Regions from separate parts of the Dactylosporangium sp. NPDC049140 genome, predicted to be linked through region 3. Evidence: riboswitches for the same ligand, from Rfam matches in the RefSeq annotation. Region 3 holds a riboswitch; each other region holds the start of a gene.
The links. A riboswitch is a leader RNA that binds a small molecule or an ion and turns the genes downstream of it on or off. The one in region 3 is predicted to bind cobalamin.

Region 1 (3,200 bases), on a different contig from region 3:
CCCTCGCCCGGGTCGTTGACGAGGAACGGGTAGATGAGCGGCAGGTTGCCCAGGGCCGCGTCCGCGCCGCAGCCGGCCGACATCCCGACCGTCTTGCCCGGCAGCCACTCGAGGTTGCCGTGCTTGCCGACGTGCACGACCGCGTGGGCGCCGAACTCGTCGGCCAGCCACCGGTACGCGGCCAGGTAGTGGTGCGAGGGCGGCAGGTCGGGGTCGTGGTAGATGGCGACCGGGTTCTCGCCGAAGCCGCGCGGCGGCTGCACCATCACCACCACGTTGCCCCGCCGCAGCGCCGCGAGCACGATGGCGCCGTCGGACGGGTCGACGAACAGCTCGCCGGGCGCCGGGCCCCAGTGCCGCTCCATCCCGGCCCGGAGGCCCTCGTCCAGGCCGTTGAAGAACGAGACATAGGCCGAAGCCGGAATGCGGACCGGGTTGCCCTGTAGCTGCTCCTCGGTGAGCCAGTTGACGTCCTGCCCACCGGCCGCGATGAGCTCGTGGATGAGCGCGTCACCGTCGGACGGGAAGCCCTCCCCGAGGTCGTACCCGCGCTCCTGCAGCGCCGCCAGCAGCCGCACCACGCTGGCGGGCGTGTCGAGGCCGACGGCGTTGCCGATCCGGGAGTGCTTCGTCGGGTACGCGCTCAGCATCACGACGATCCGCTTGTCCGCGTTGGCCAGGCGCCGCAACCGCGCGTGGGCCGCGGCGATCCCGGCCACGCGCCCCGCCCGCTCCGGGTCGGCGACGTAGACGGTCAGGCCGTCCTCGTCGACCTCCTTGAACGAGAACGGGACCGTGATGAGCCGCCCGTCGAACTCCGGGATGGCGACCTGGGTCGCGGTGTCCAGCGGCGACAGCCCGTCGTCATTGCCGTCCCACGTCTCGCGGCTGCTGGTCAGGCACAGCCCCTGCAGGATCGGCACGTCGAGCGCGGCGAGCGCGCCGACGTCCCAGGCCTCGTCCTCGCCGCCGGCCTGCGCGTCGGCCGGGCGGGTGCCGCCGGCCGCGAGCACGGTCACGACGAGCGCGTCGGCCCGGCGCAGGGTGTCGAGCAGCTCGGGCGGGGCGGTGCGCAGCGACGCGGCGAAGACCGGCAGCGGGCGGGCGCCCTCGGCCTCCAGCGCGGTGCACAGGCCCTCGACGAACGCGGTGTTGCCGGCCACGTGGTGGGCCCGGTAGTAGATGACGGCCACGGTCGGCCCGTCGACCGGCGCGGCCGTGCGCTCCAGCACGCCCCACACGGGCGTCTCGACCGGGGCGGCGAAGCCGTGGCCGGTGAGCAGGACCGTGTCGGAGAGGAAGCGGTGCAGCTCGGCGAGGTTGGCCGGGCCGCCGAAGGCCAGGTAGGCGTGGGCCTGCGCGGCGAGGCCGGCCGGCACCGTGGAGTGGCTCATGAGCTCGGCGTCGGGGGCCTGCTCGCCGCCGAGGATCACCACCGGGAGCCCGGTGGCGAGCAGCGTGTCGAGGCCGTCCTGCCAGTCGCGGTACGCCCCCAGGAACCGCACCACGATCAGCTCGGCGCCCGCGGCCAGCCCGGGCAGGTCGTCCACGGTGGTCCGCGACGGGTTGGCCAGGCGCCAGCCGGCGCCGCTGGCCCGCGCGCTGAGCAGGTCGGTGTCGGACGTCGACAGCAGCAGGATCACGCCGGTCCTCCCTCGGGGTCCGCGCCCCAAGACGGTGGGTTGGGTCCGGCGACGGAAAGTATCCTGGCTCCCGGATCGTCTCCGGTCACAGTGGCGGGACCGTCCCGGACTCGCACCGGGTTCCTCCCACATCGCCGTTGTACAGCGCCGCCAACTCTTCAGGACGAGCCTGGGCGCCGTCAAGCGCAGGTAGTATCCGCCCCGTGCAGGCTCCCAGCGGACGCGACGCCCCCGACCGGTGCCCCGGCGCCGTGCAGGTCCACGCGGCCGCCGACGGCGGGCTGGCGCGCGTCCGGCTGCCCGGCGGGCGGATCACCGGGGCCCAGCTCGCGGTCCTGGGCGCCGCCGCGGCCGAGCTCGGGGACCCCGCCCTGGAGCTCACCTCCCGCGGGAACGTGCAGGTCAGGGCGCTGCGGCCGGGCGCCGAGCACGAGCTGGCGGCCCGCCTGACCGACGCCGGCCTGCTGCCCTCGGCCACCCACGAGCGGGTCCGCAACATCGTCGCCAGCCCGCTGGGCGCCGCGGTCCGCCCGCTGGTCGCCGAGCTCGACGCGCTGCTGTGCGCCTCGCCCGCCCTCGCGGCGCTGCCGGGCCGGTTCCTGGCCACGATCGATGACGGCCGCGGCGACGTGACGCCGCTGCTCGGCGACGTGGGCCGACACGGTTCCCGGTTGGTTCTGGCGGGTGTACCCACTGAGCTTCACGGCGGCCCCGAGCTGCTCGTACGCGCCGCGGAGGCCTTCCTGGCCGAGCGGGCCGCGCAGGGCGCCAACGCGTGGCGGCTCGCCGAGCTGGCCGACGGCCCGGCCCGGGTCGCCGCGCGGCTCGGCACCGGACTCGCGACCGTCCGGCTCGCGCGCTCGGACGCGCCCGAGCCCGGGATCCACGGCTCGTCCGCGGTGCTCGTCGTGCCGCTCGGGCTGCTCACCGCGGCCCAGTCGGCGACGCTCGCGGCCGCGGCGGAAGAGATCATCGTCACGCCGTGGCGGACCGTCGTGGTCCCGGCTCCGGCGATGTCCGACGCTGTGGCGTCCGGACTCGTCGCCGACCCCGCCTCGCCGTGGGCCGGGGTGACCGCGTGCGCCGGCCGGCCGGGCTGCGCCAAGGCGCTCGCCGACGTCCGCGCGGACGCCCGGGCCGCGGTGGCCGCGGGCACGCACGAGCCGGCGCACTGGGTCGGATGCGAGCGCCGGTGCGGCGCGCCGAAGGGAAGGCACGTGGAGATGCTGGCGACGGGCGCGGGCTACCGCCGGAGCGTGACGTGAGCGGTCCGGAGCGGAGCGGAGGGGCCGCTCACCATGGGCTCAGTGTTGTCGCGCCGTCGCCGGAGCCTGCGGAGGTGACGGCGTGAGCGGTCCGGAGCGGAGCGGAGGGGCCGCTCACCATGGGCTCAGTGTTGTCGCGCCGTCGCCGGAGCCTGCGGAGGTGGCGGCGTGAGCGGTCCGGAGCGAAGCGGCGCCCGGTCTGGGTCGATCTCCGCGAAGCGACATCGAGCCAGACTGGGCGTTGGGGCCGCTCACCATGGGCACAGCTTTGTCGCGCCGGCGCCGGAGCCTG
Region 2 (3,200 bases), on a different contig from region 3:
CAGGGTGGCGTCGTGGCCGCGGAAGGAGACCAGGCCGACCTTGTCCCGGCGCTGGTACGCGTCGCGCAGCAGCGACAGGATCGCGGTCTTCACGACGCCCATCCGCTGCCGGGCGGCCATCGAGCCGGACGCGTCGACGACGAACAGCACCAGGTTCGCCTCGCGGCCGACCTTGACCGCCTCGCGCACGTCGCGGGCCTCGGCGCGGCTCGAACCGCGCATTGCGGCGGCCCGGATCGTGTCGGGCACGTGGATGCTCGTGAGCTTCCCGCCGATCGGGGCGCGGGAGCGCACCACGCGCCCGTGCCGCGACAGGGCGGGCGAGCGCCGGCCCGCGTGGGCGCCGGCCTGGCGGTTCGCGCGGCCCGCGATGCTGAGCAGCTTCGGCTTGTACGGCAGCCCGGCGAACGCGAGCTGCCCCGGCGCCGCGACCCCGGCCGAATCCGGCAGATCCGACGAATCCGAAGTGTCCGATAAATCGGAGTCGCGGGGCGGGTCGGGCTTATCGCTAACGGAGCCATCGGTCGGCTCGGCCGGAGGCCGCTGCTCGGGCGCGACGGGCGGCGGGGGCGGCCCACCGGCGTCGGGCGATTCCGACGTTTCCGAAATGTCGGTCGGGTCCGGCGGAACCGGGTCGTCGTCCGGCGGCGGCGGGGAGCCGCCCGGCGGGTCGTCGTCCGGCCCGGTCTCCTGCTCCAGCACCTCTTCCAGGCGATCCCGGTCGGCCCCCGGCGGGTCGAGCGGATCGCGCCGGCGCCGGTGCGGCAGCGCCAGCCGGGCCGCGTCGCGCACGTCGTCCGTCGTGACCACCGTCCGCCCGTGCCAGGCCGCGAGCGCCACCGCCGTCCGCGCGACCACGATGTCGGCCCGGAGGCCGTCGACGCGGTACGCCAGGCAGATCCGCGCGATCCGGTCGAGCTCCGCGTCCGGCAGCGCCACCCCGCCGATCCGGGCCCGGGCGCCGGCGATCCGCTCGGCGAGCGCGGCGTCCTCGGCCACGTAGCGCCCGGCGAACCCGGCCGGGTCGGCCTCGTACGCCAGCCGCCGCCGCACGACCTCGGCCCGCGGCGCGGCCTCCTGGGGCGCCGTGACCCCGACGACGAGCCCGAAGCGGTCCACGAGCTGCGGGCGCGGCTCGCCCTCCTCGGGGTTCATGGTGCCCACGAGCAGGAAGCGGGCCGCGTGCTTGACCGAGACGCCGTCGCGCTCGACGTGCGCGCGGCCCATGGCGGCGGCGTCGAGGAGCAGGTCGACCAGGTGGTCGGGGAGCAGGTTGACCTCGTCGACGTAGAGGACCCCACGGTGCGCGGCGGCCAGCAGGCCCGGCTCGTAGGCCTTGACCCCGTCGCCGAGGGCGCGCTGCAGGTCGAGGGTGCCGACCACGCGGTCCTCGGTCGCGCCGACGGGCAGCTCGACGAGGGCGGAGCGGCGGCGCTCGGCCCCGGCCCCGGGCGTGTGCGGGCCGTCGGGGCACTCGGGGTCGGGCGCGTCCGGGTCGCAGGCGAAGCGGCAGCCGGCGACCACCCCGACCTCGGGCAGCAGCGCGGCGAGGGCCCGCACGACGGTGGACTTGGCGGTGCCCTTCTCGCCCCGGACGAGCACCCCGCCGATGGCCGGTGAGACCGCCGTGAGCAGCAGCGCGAGGCGCAGGTCGGGCAGGCCGACGACGGCCGAGAACGGGTACGGCGAGGTCACGGGCACTCTTCCCTTCGGCGGGTCCGCGCCCGCGAGGCGGCTGTTGCGTCGGCGGCCCGGAGTCTCCTGACTGCCGGATCGCCGCCGCCCCCCGACCTTCCAGCCGTTGCCGGCCGTGGTCCGAGCTGAGGGGCGACTCCCCGGTCACAGTGGCGGGACCGTCCCGGACTCGCACCGGGTTCCTCCGCAGACCGCTCGCCCGCCATCGTGTCCCACCGGCAACCGGTGCGTCAACGTGGCGCGGTGTGACCCTCACGATCCGGGTCCGCCGGCCGATGGGACGGGCATGCGGCGCGCGTTGGACTCGGCCGCCCAGATCGTACTGTGCGTGCTCCTCGCGGCGGTCGCCCTGATCGCCGCCACGCCGCTGCGGCTGCCGCCGCGGGCCCCGGCGAGCTCGGTCGCGCCGCCGGGCACCCGGGCGATGTGGCTGCGACCGGGGGCCGGGGCCGCCGCGGGCACGATGGCGGCCGCACCGGTCGACGAGTTCCAGCAGCGCGTGGTCGGCGACCCCGGCTTCGCCGACCGGCTGACCCGGCGCATCCAGGCGACCTGCGGCACGGCGCGGTAGGCGGACGTACGAGAGCCCCGCGACACGAGGGGGGAGGGGTGTCGCGGGGCCGGCTCATATATATGGATATCGAGAGCTGTCTCGAGTTAGGCGGTGCGAGGACCCGGAACCGGGCCCCTTCAAGTGGTGCTGAAGCAAGGATGCGGCACGGCACTTGGCGTGGACTTGGCACGCACTTGCGCCGATGTGTCACCCAGGCGACAGGCCGCTACACCATGGATTCGAGGAGGAGCCGCTCGGCCGCGGCCGCGCGGACCTCGGGGGTCTCGATCGGGTCGTCGCGCAGGTAGGCCAGGCGGCGCTCGAGTTTCTCGTCGAGCGGGACGCGGCGCACCGCGATGAGCCGGACGCCGGCCTCGCAGTCCCACAGGCCCTCGGTCAGGGCGCCCGCGCACGCGTCCGGCTCCAGCTCCAGGCGGGCCCGCAGGTAGGCGGCGCGCTCGTACGAGTGCGGGCTGAACCACAGCGAGCGGATGCGCGGCAGGGCCTGGCGGGCGGCGTCGCCGCCGACGCGGGCGAGGCCGTCGGCGAGGCGGTCGTAGCCGCACAGGTCGTCGTCGCGCCGGTCGAGCCAGTCGAGGCCGGCCAGCAGGGCGGGGCCGTCGGACTCGTCGCCCCGGTCGGCCAGGACGCACAGGGCGCTCCAGTACCGCGCCGAGGACGGGTCGGCCGCGGCGTGCCGGGCGGTCTTCAGCGAGTCGACGGACGGCTCCACCAGGCACCCGGTCTCGTCGGCGGCGCTGAGCAGCTCGCCGAGGCCGGTCAGCGGCCCGGGGCCGTGCGCCACGGCGGCGTGGATGCGCTCGTCCCGCGCGGCCCAGTCGCCCCAGGGGGCGGCGGCCGGCAGGTGCAGGGGGCGCCCGGCGCTGGCGAGGCGGTCGGCGGCGACCGGCAGCAGGTCGTCCCACCAGTTCGCGGGCCACGCGGCGGCGAC
Region 3 (3,200 bases):
GCTCGGCGACGTGTACACGGTCACCTCCTCCGGCAAGGGCCTGACCGACCTCACCGCCTCCCCGGCGGTCGAGGACCGGGACCCGGCCTGGTCCGCCGACGGCGCGCACATCGCGTTCCGGCGCTACGGGGCCGGCGCGGACCAGCTGTGGGTGATGGACGCCGACGGCGGCGGGCTGGCCGTCGTGCGGTTCAGCGGTACGGCGTCCGCCCCGGCCTGGTCGCCGGACGGCACCCGGCTGGTCTACGAGTGCTGGTCGGGCGGCGACACCGACATCTGCGTCATCGACGTCGACGGCGCCGACCTGACGGACCTGACCGGCACCGCCGGCGTCGCCGAGCACACGCCGGTGTGGTCGCCGGACGGCACGAGGATCGCCTACGCCGTCGACCTGGCCGCCGGCGGCAGCAGCCTGGTTGCGCTCGACCCGGTGACGCTGTCGGCGACGGCGGTCACCGCGCCCGCCGCCGGGGTGTACGACTCCCGCCCGGACTGGTCGCCGGACGGCACCCAGCTCGCGTTCGGGCGGTTCGTCGTGGGCAGCGGCTACGGCGGCGGGATCTACCGCACCGCGGCGTCGGGGGCCGGGCGGGCGAAGCTGGTGACCAGGCCCCGGGCGGGCAGCGACTCCCACCACACGATGCCGGCCTGGTCCCCCGACGGGACCCGGATCGCGTACTGCGACCTGGACGACGACGAGGCCTGGGGGCACATCTTCACGATCCGCCCCGACGGCACCGGCAACGCCCAGGTCACCTCCGGCGCGACGACGGACGAGGTCCCCGACTGGCGCCCGGTCTGAGCCCTACCAGCGGTCCTCGTGCCGGACCTGGTCCAGCGGGGAGCGCCGGCGCCAACCGTGGCGCTCCAGGTCGGGCACGTCGTGGCTCCGGCTCACCGGGCCCAGGCAGAGCCACGCCACGGGCCGTACGCCGGCCGGAATGCCGAGCAGGCCGCGCAGGAACTCCTCGCGGTAGAAGGAGACCCAGCCCAGGCCGAGGCCCTCGGCGGTGGCCGCGAGCCAGAGGTTCTGGATCGCCAGGCACACCGAGTACAGCCCGGCGTCGGCGATCGCGTGGCGGCCCAGCACCGCGGGGCCGCCGCGCCCCGCATCGTAGGTGACCACGACCGAGAGCGTGGACTCCAGCACCCCGTCGATCTTGATGCGGGCGAACCGCGCGGCCGCCTCGGCGTCGAGGGTCGCGGCGAACACGTCGCGCTCGCGGGACACGTGCGCGTGGAACTCCTCGCGCAGCGCGCGGTCGCGGACGACGATGAAGTCCCACGGCTGCGTCAGCCCGACGCTTGGCGCGGCGTGGGCGGCGGTCAGGATCCGGTCCAGCGCCTCGCCGGGCACCGGCGCGCCGGTGAACTCGGCGCGCACGTCGCGGCGGCGGTTGATGATGTCGTACAGGTCATGCGTCAAGGCAGGCTCCCGCTGCGCTCACACCCCGGGACAGGCCGGGGCCGTCGGTCGCGAGGCCGGTCTTCGGACTCCCGGATCGTCGCCCCTCCGCCCGCCTTCCCAGCCCTTCCGGGCCAGTGGCTACGCGTGCACGTGTGGGCGGCGGCTCCCCGGTCACCGCGGCGGGCCCGTGCCGGATTCTCACCGGCTTCCCGATTCTCCCCGCCGTCGCCGGCGGGGCACCTCGCTTCAGTTGATGCCGGCCCGCACGCTACCAGGAGGCAATAGGCTCGGCGCATGACGCAGACGCAGACGCACACGCTCGCCGTACCCGGCGCCGACCTGGTCTACGACGTCACCGGCCCGCTGCCGCCGGCGGACGGACGGCCGCCGCTGTTCATGATCGGCCAGCCGATGACCGCGGACGGGTTCGGCGCGCTCGCCGCGCACTTCCCGGACCGCACCGTCGTCACGTACGACCCGCGCGGCCTGGGCCGCAGCGCCCGCACCGACGGCGGGACCGACAACACGCCGCAGCAGCAGGCCGCCGACCTGCACCGGCTCGCCGCGCACCTCGGCGCCGGCCCGGTCGACGTGTTCGCCAGCAGCGGCGGCGCGGTGACCGCGCTGGAGTGGGTGAGCGCCCACCCGGACGACGTCGCCACGCTCGTCGCGCACGAGCCGCCGATCAACCCGATCCTGCCCGACGCGGCCGGCGCGGACCGGGCGCGGGCCGCGTTCAACGACGCGTACGAGACCGGCGGCAGCGGCCCGGGCATGGCCGCGTTCATCGCCATGACCTCGTGGCGGGGCGAGTTCACGGAGGAGTACTTCGCGCAGCCGGCCCCGGACCCGGCGATGTTCGGCATGTCCACCGCCGACGACGGCACCCGCGACGACCCGCTGCTGTCGCGGGACTCGTGGGCGGTCACCGACTACCGCCCCGATGTCGCGGCCCTGAACGCGTCCCCGGCCCGCATCGTGATCGGCGTGGGCGAGGAGTCGGCGCAGACGTACACCGCGCGCACCGCCGAGGCGATGGCCGCCCTCCTGGGCGGGCCGGCCACCGTGTTCCCGAGCCACCACGGCGGCTTCCTCGGCGGCGAGTTCGGCTACGCCGGCAAGCCGGAGGAGTTCGCCGCGAAGCTACGCGAGGTCCTCGCGGCCCCTCCGGCGGGCTGAGCGGCCGCGTCAGAGCAGCCCGGCGAGTTTGTACAACACGAGGGATCCGGCCACGGCGACGTTCAGGCTCACGCCGCTGCCCACCATCGGAATCTCCACCGCCCCGTCGAGCAGGTCGAGGGCCTCGGGCGGGATGCCCGTCGACTCGTGGCCGAGCACCATCACGGTGCGCCGGCGCGCGGCGGGCAGGTCGGCGAGGCGCACGGCCTCCTCGGCGAGCTCGACGCCCACGATGCGACTCCCGCCCGCACGCTCGGCGGCGAGCCACCGCAGCGGATCGCCGATGCGGTGGACGCACGCGGGGCGGCGCAGCGTGTTGCCGCGGGCGAGGGCCTCGTCGATCCAGGGGTACCGCGGGACGACGAGACAGGCCCCGACGGCGTCGCAGGTGCGCAGGAGGGTGCCGAGGTTGACGCCGTGCATGGGCCACAGCGGGGCGGCGAGGAGGTGTCCCCAGCAGCGGTGGGCGCGGGGACGGCGGGAGGAGCGCAGCTCGGACGGGGTCCGGACGCGAATGGCGGTGCTCACCATTGGGGCGTGCTTCGCGGCGCACGCGGGCCATCGACGGCAACAGGGCCGCTGCCCAGGGTAGGTCATTGCAGCGCCGCGCGCA
Region 4 (3,200 bases), on a different contig from region 3:
ACCGCACCGACGAGCGCCACGTGCGCGAGACCCACCTCGTCGAGGCCCGGCCGGCCGACGGCGGCCCGCCGCGCACGCACCCGCAGCGGTACGCCTACCCCGGCGACGAGCATCTCCCGCTCGCCGAGCTCGTGGTGCTGGACGTCGCGACCGGCACGGTGGTCCGCGCGCAGACCGAGCCCCTGCTCATGCCGCAGCTGTCACCCATCATGATCAAGTGGGCCTGGTGGGCCGCGGACGGCTCGGCCGTGTACTTCCTCGGCCAGCCCCGCGACCGCCACACCCTCGCGCTGCACCGCCTGGACCCGGCCACCGGCGCCGTCACCACCGTGCTCAGCGAGGCCGGCGCGACCCGGGTGGAGCCCAACCAGTGGGCCTACGAGCCGCCGATCGTGCGCGTGCTGGCCGACGAGGTGCTGTGGTACTCCCAGCGTGACGGCTCCGGCCACCTGTACCGCTACGACCGGCACACCGGCGCGCCGCTGGGCCGGGTCACCTCCGGGCCCTGGTCGGTGCGGCAGATCCTGCACGTCGACGAGGCGGAGCGCACGGTGTACTTCACCGCCGCCGGCCTCGTCGAGGCCGACCCGTACCGGCGCACCGTGTGCCGGGCCGGCCTGGACGGCACCGGCTTCGCCCGGCTCACCGACGACGAGCTCGACCACGTCGTGACGCTGCCCGGGCACCGGGGGTACTTCGTCGACAGCGCGTCCACGGTGGACACCGCGCCGGTGACCACCGTCCGCGACTGGACCGGGCGCGTGCTGGTCGAGCTCGAGCGGGCCGACATCACCCGGCTCGAGGCCACCGGCTGGACCCCGCCCGAGCGCTTCCGCGTCAAGGCGGCCGACGGCGTGACGGACGTCTACGGGGTGCTGTACCGCCCGCACGGCTTCGACCCCGCGCGCCGCTACCCGGTCGTGGACAGCCTCTACCCGGGCCCGCAGGTCGGCCGGGTCGAGCCCGGCTTCGACCCCGGCGGCATGGGCCTGGACGCCGAGCCCCTCGCCGCGCTCGGGTTCGTGGTCGTCGCGCTCGACGGGCGCGGCACCCCGGGGCGCGGCAAGGCCTTCCACGACGCCTCCTACGGCCGCCTCGGCGACGCCGGGGGCCTGGCCGACCACGTCGCCGCGCTGCGGCAACTCGCCGCAGACCGGCCGTGGATGGACCTCGACCGGGTCGGCGCGTTCGGGCACTCCGGCGGCGGGTTCGCCGCGGCGCGGGCGATGCTGGACTTCCCCGAGGTGTACCGGGCCGGCGTCGCGCTGGCCGGCTCGCACGACGCCCGCTGCTTCAACGCCGGCTTCGTGGAGTCCTACGACGGCGCGGACGACCCGGACGCCTGGGCCCGGACGTCCAATGTGGACCTTGCCGCCCGGCTGGCCGGCCCGCTGCTGCTCGTCCACGGCGAGCTCGACGACCAGGTCCATCCGGACCACACGCTGCGCCTGGCCGACCGGCTCATCGCCGCGGACAAGGACTTCGAGCTGCTCATCGTGCCCGGGGCCGAGCACACGTTCCTGGACTGCCTCGCGTACGTGCGCAAGCGCTGCTGGGACTTCCTGGTGCGCGAGCTGATGGGCACCCCGCCGCCCGCCTACCGCCCCGCCGCCATCCCGGTCGGCCCGGAGATGCTCGCCGAGATGTTCGCCTGAGCCGCGACACGCCGACACGACATCTGGTGTTTCCAATTCTCGGGCGGCCCTATATATAGTGATGACCACAGCTGGTTCGGCCGCCCGCCCAGGGCGGCCGAGGCAAGAGGGAACCCGGTGCGAGTCCGGGACTGCCCCGCAGCGGTCAGTGGGAACGATCGCCGTCATGTGCACTGGGCCCGATCAGGCCTGGGAAGCGACGGTCAGTAGGCATGCGCTCGGCGCCCACGAGTCCGAAGACCTGCCAGCGCGCCGCGCACCGCCCGGTGCGCGGCGGTCGAAGGCCGCGCGGGACGGCCGACGCCACGAGCCGGACCCTGGCCGCATGCCGCCGCAGGGGTCCCGGCGGCGTCTCCGCGCGCTCCTTCGGCCCTCCGACCTGAGGCGAGAAAGGGCACGCGGATGCAGGTACGCAAGCGCAACGGCGACACCGAGGCCGTTGACGTGAACAAGATCGTGCGCGCGGTCGAGCGGTGGGCCGGTGACCTGGACGAGGTCGACCCGCTGCGCGTCGCGACCCGCACGATCAGCGGGCTGTACGACGGGGCGAGCACCGCCGAGCTGGACAAGCTGTCGATCCAGACGGCGGCGGAGCTCATCGGGGAGGAGCCGCAGTACTCGCGGCTGGCCGCGCGGCTGCTGGCCGCGTACGTGGACAAGGAGGTGCGCGGCCAGGGCGTCGCGAGCTTCAGCCAGTCGATCCGCTACGGCCACCAGCTCGGCCTGATCGGCGACGACACCGCCGCGTTCGTCGCAGCGAGCGCGCGCAAGCTCGACGACGCCGTCGACCTCGACGGGGACCTGCGGTTCGAGTACTTCGGCCTGCGTACGGTCGCCGACCGCTACCTGCTGCGCCACCCCGAGGCCCGCCTGGTCGTGGAGACGCCGCAGTACTGGCTGCTGCGCGTGGCCTGCGGCCTGTCGCAGACCCCGGGCGAGGCGATCGGGTTCTACCGCCTCATGTCCTCCCTGGCCTACCTCCCGAGCTCCCCGACGCTGTTCAACTCCGGCACCCGGCACACGCAGATGTCGTCGTGCTTCCTCGTCGACTCGCCCCGGGACGAGCTCGACTCCATCTACGAGCGCTACCACCAGGTCGCGCGGCTGTCGAAGTTCTCCGGCGGCATCGGGATCTCGTGGTCGCGCGTGCGCGGGCGGGGCGCACTCATCCGCGGCACCAACGGGATATCCAACGGCATCGTGCCCTTTCTCAAGACGCTTGACGCGGGTGTCGCCGCGGTGAACCAGGGCGGGCGGCGCAAGGGCGCGGCGTGCGTGTATCTGGAGCCGTGGCATCCGGACGTCGAGGAGTTCCTGGAGCTGCGGGACAACACCGGCGAGGACGCCCGCCGCACCCACAACCTCAACCTCGCCAACTGGGTGCCGGACGAGTTCATGCGCCGCGTCGAGGCCGACGGCGACTGGTCGCTGATCGACCCCACCGACGCCCCCGAGCTGCCGGACCTCTACGGCGAGGCGTTCGACGCGGCCTACCGCGCGGCCGAGAAGAAGGCGGTGCGCACCGTCAAGGCCCGCGATCTCTAC

Region 1: linked by a shared signal. The riboswitch ahead of cobN (cobaltochelatase subunit CobN) and the one ahead of bluB (5,6-dimethylbenzimidazole synthase) in region 3 are both predicted to bind cobalamin.
Region 2: linked by a shared signal. The riboswitch ahead of AB0B76_RS21615 (VWA domain-containing protein) and the one ahead of bluB (5,6-dimethylbenzimidazole synthase) in region 3 are both predicted to bind cobalamin.
Region 4: linked by a shared signal. The riboswitch ahead of AB0B76_RS34480 (ribonucleoside-diphosphate reductase subunit alpha) and the one ahead of bluB (5,6-dimethylbenzimidazole synthase) in region 3 are both predicted to bind cobalamin.

What each region holds. Positions count from the first base shown of each region.
Region 1 covers NZ_JBEZDS010000012.1:182,378-185,577, reverse strand. Annotated here, with positions in the region: gene cobN (cobaltochelatase subunit CobN) at 1-1,643, opposite strand, end outside; cobalamin riboswitch at 1,679-1,810, opposite strand; gene AB0B76_RS21800 (precorrin-3B synthase) at 1,847-2,908, shown strand.
Region 2 covers NZ_JBEZDS010000012.1:143,817-147,016, forward strand. Annotated here, with positions in the region: gene AB0B76_RS21615 (VWA domain-containing protein) at 1-1,695, opposite strand, end outside; cobalamin riboswitch at 1,755-1,880, opposite strand; gene AB0B76_RS21620 (hypothetical protein) at 1,982-2,266, shown strand; gene AB0B76_RS21625 (hypothetical protein) at 2,475-3,200, opposite strand, start outside.
Region 3 covers NZ_JBEZDS010000006.1:262,043-265,242, reverse strand. Annotated here, with positions in the region: gene AB0B76_RS13360 (hypothetical protein) at 1-802, shown strand, start outside; gene bluB (5,6-dimethylbenzimidazole synthase) at 806-1,426, opposite strand; cobalamin riboswitch at 1,463-1,667, opposite strand; gene AB0B76_RS13350 (alpha/beta hydrolase) at 1,703-2,587, shown strand; gene AB0B76_RS13345 (TrmH family RNA methyltransferase) at 2,597-3,118, opposite strand.
Region 4 covers NZ_JBEZDS010000027.1:33,156-36,355, forward strand. Annotated here, with positions in the region: gene AB0B76_RS34475 (DPP IV N-terminal domain-containing protein) at 1-1,655, shown strand, start outside; cobalamin riboswitch at 1,711-1,919, shown strand; gene AB0B76_RS34480 (ribonucleoside-diphosphate reductase subunit alpha) at 2,058-3,200, shown strand, end outside.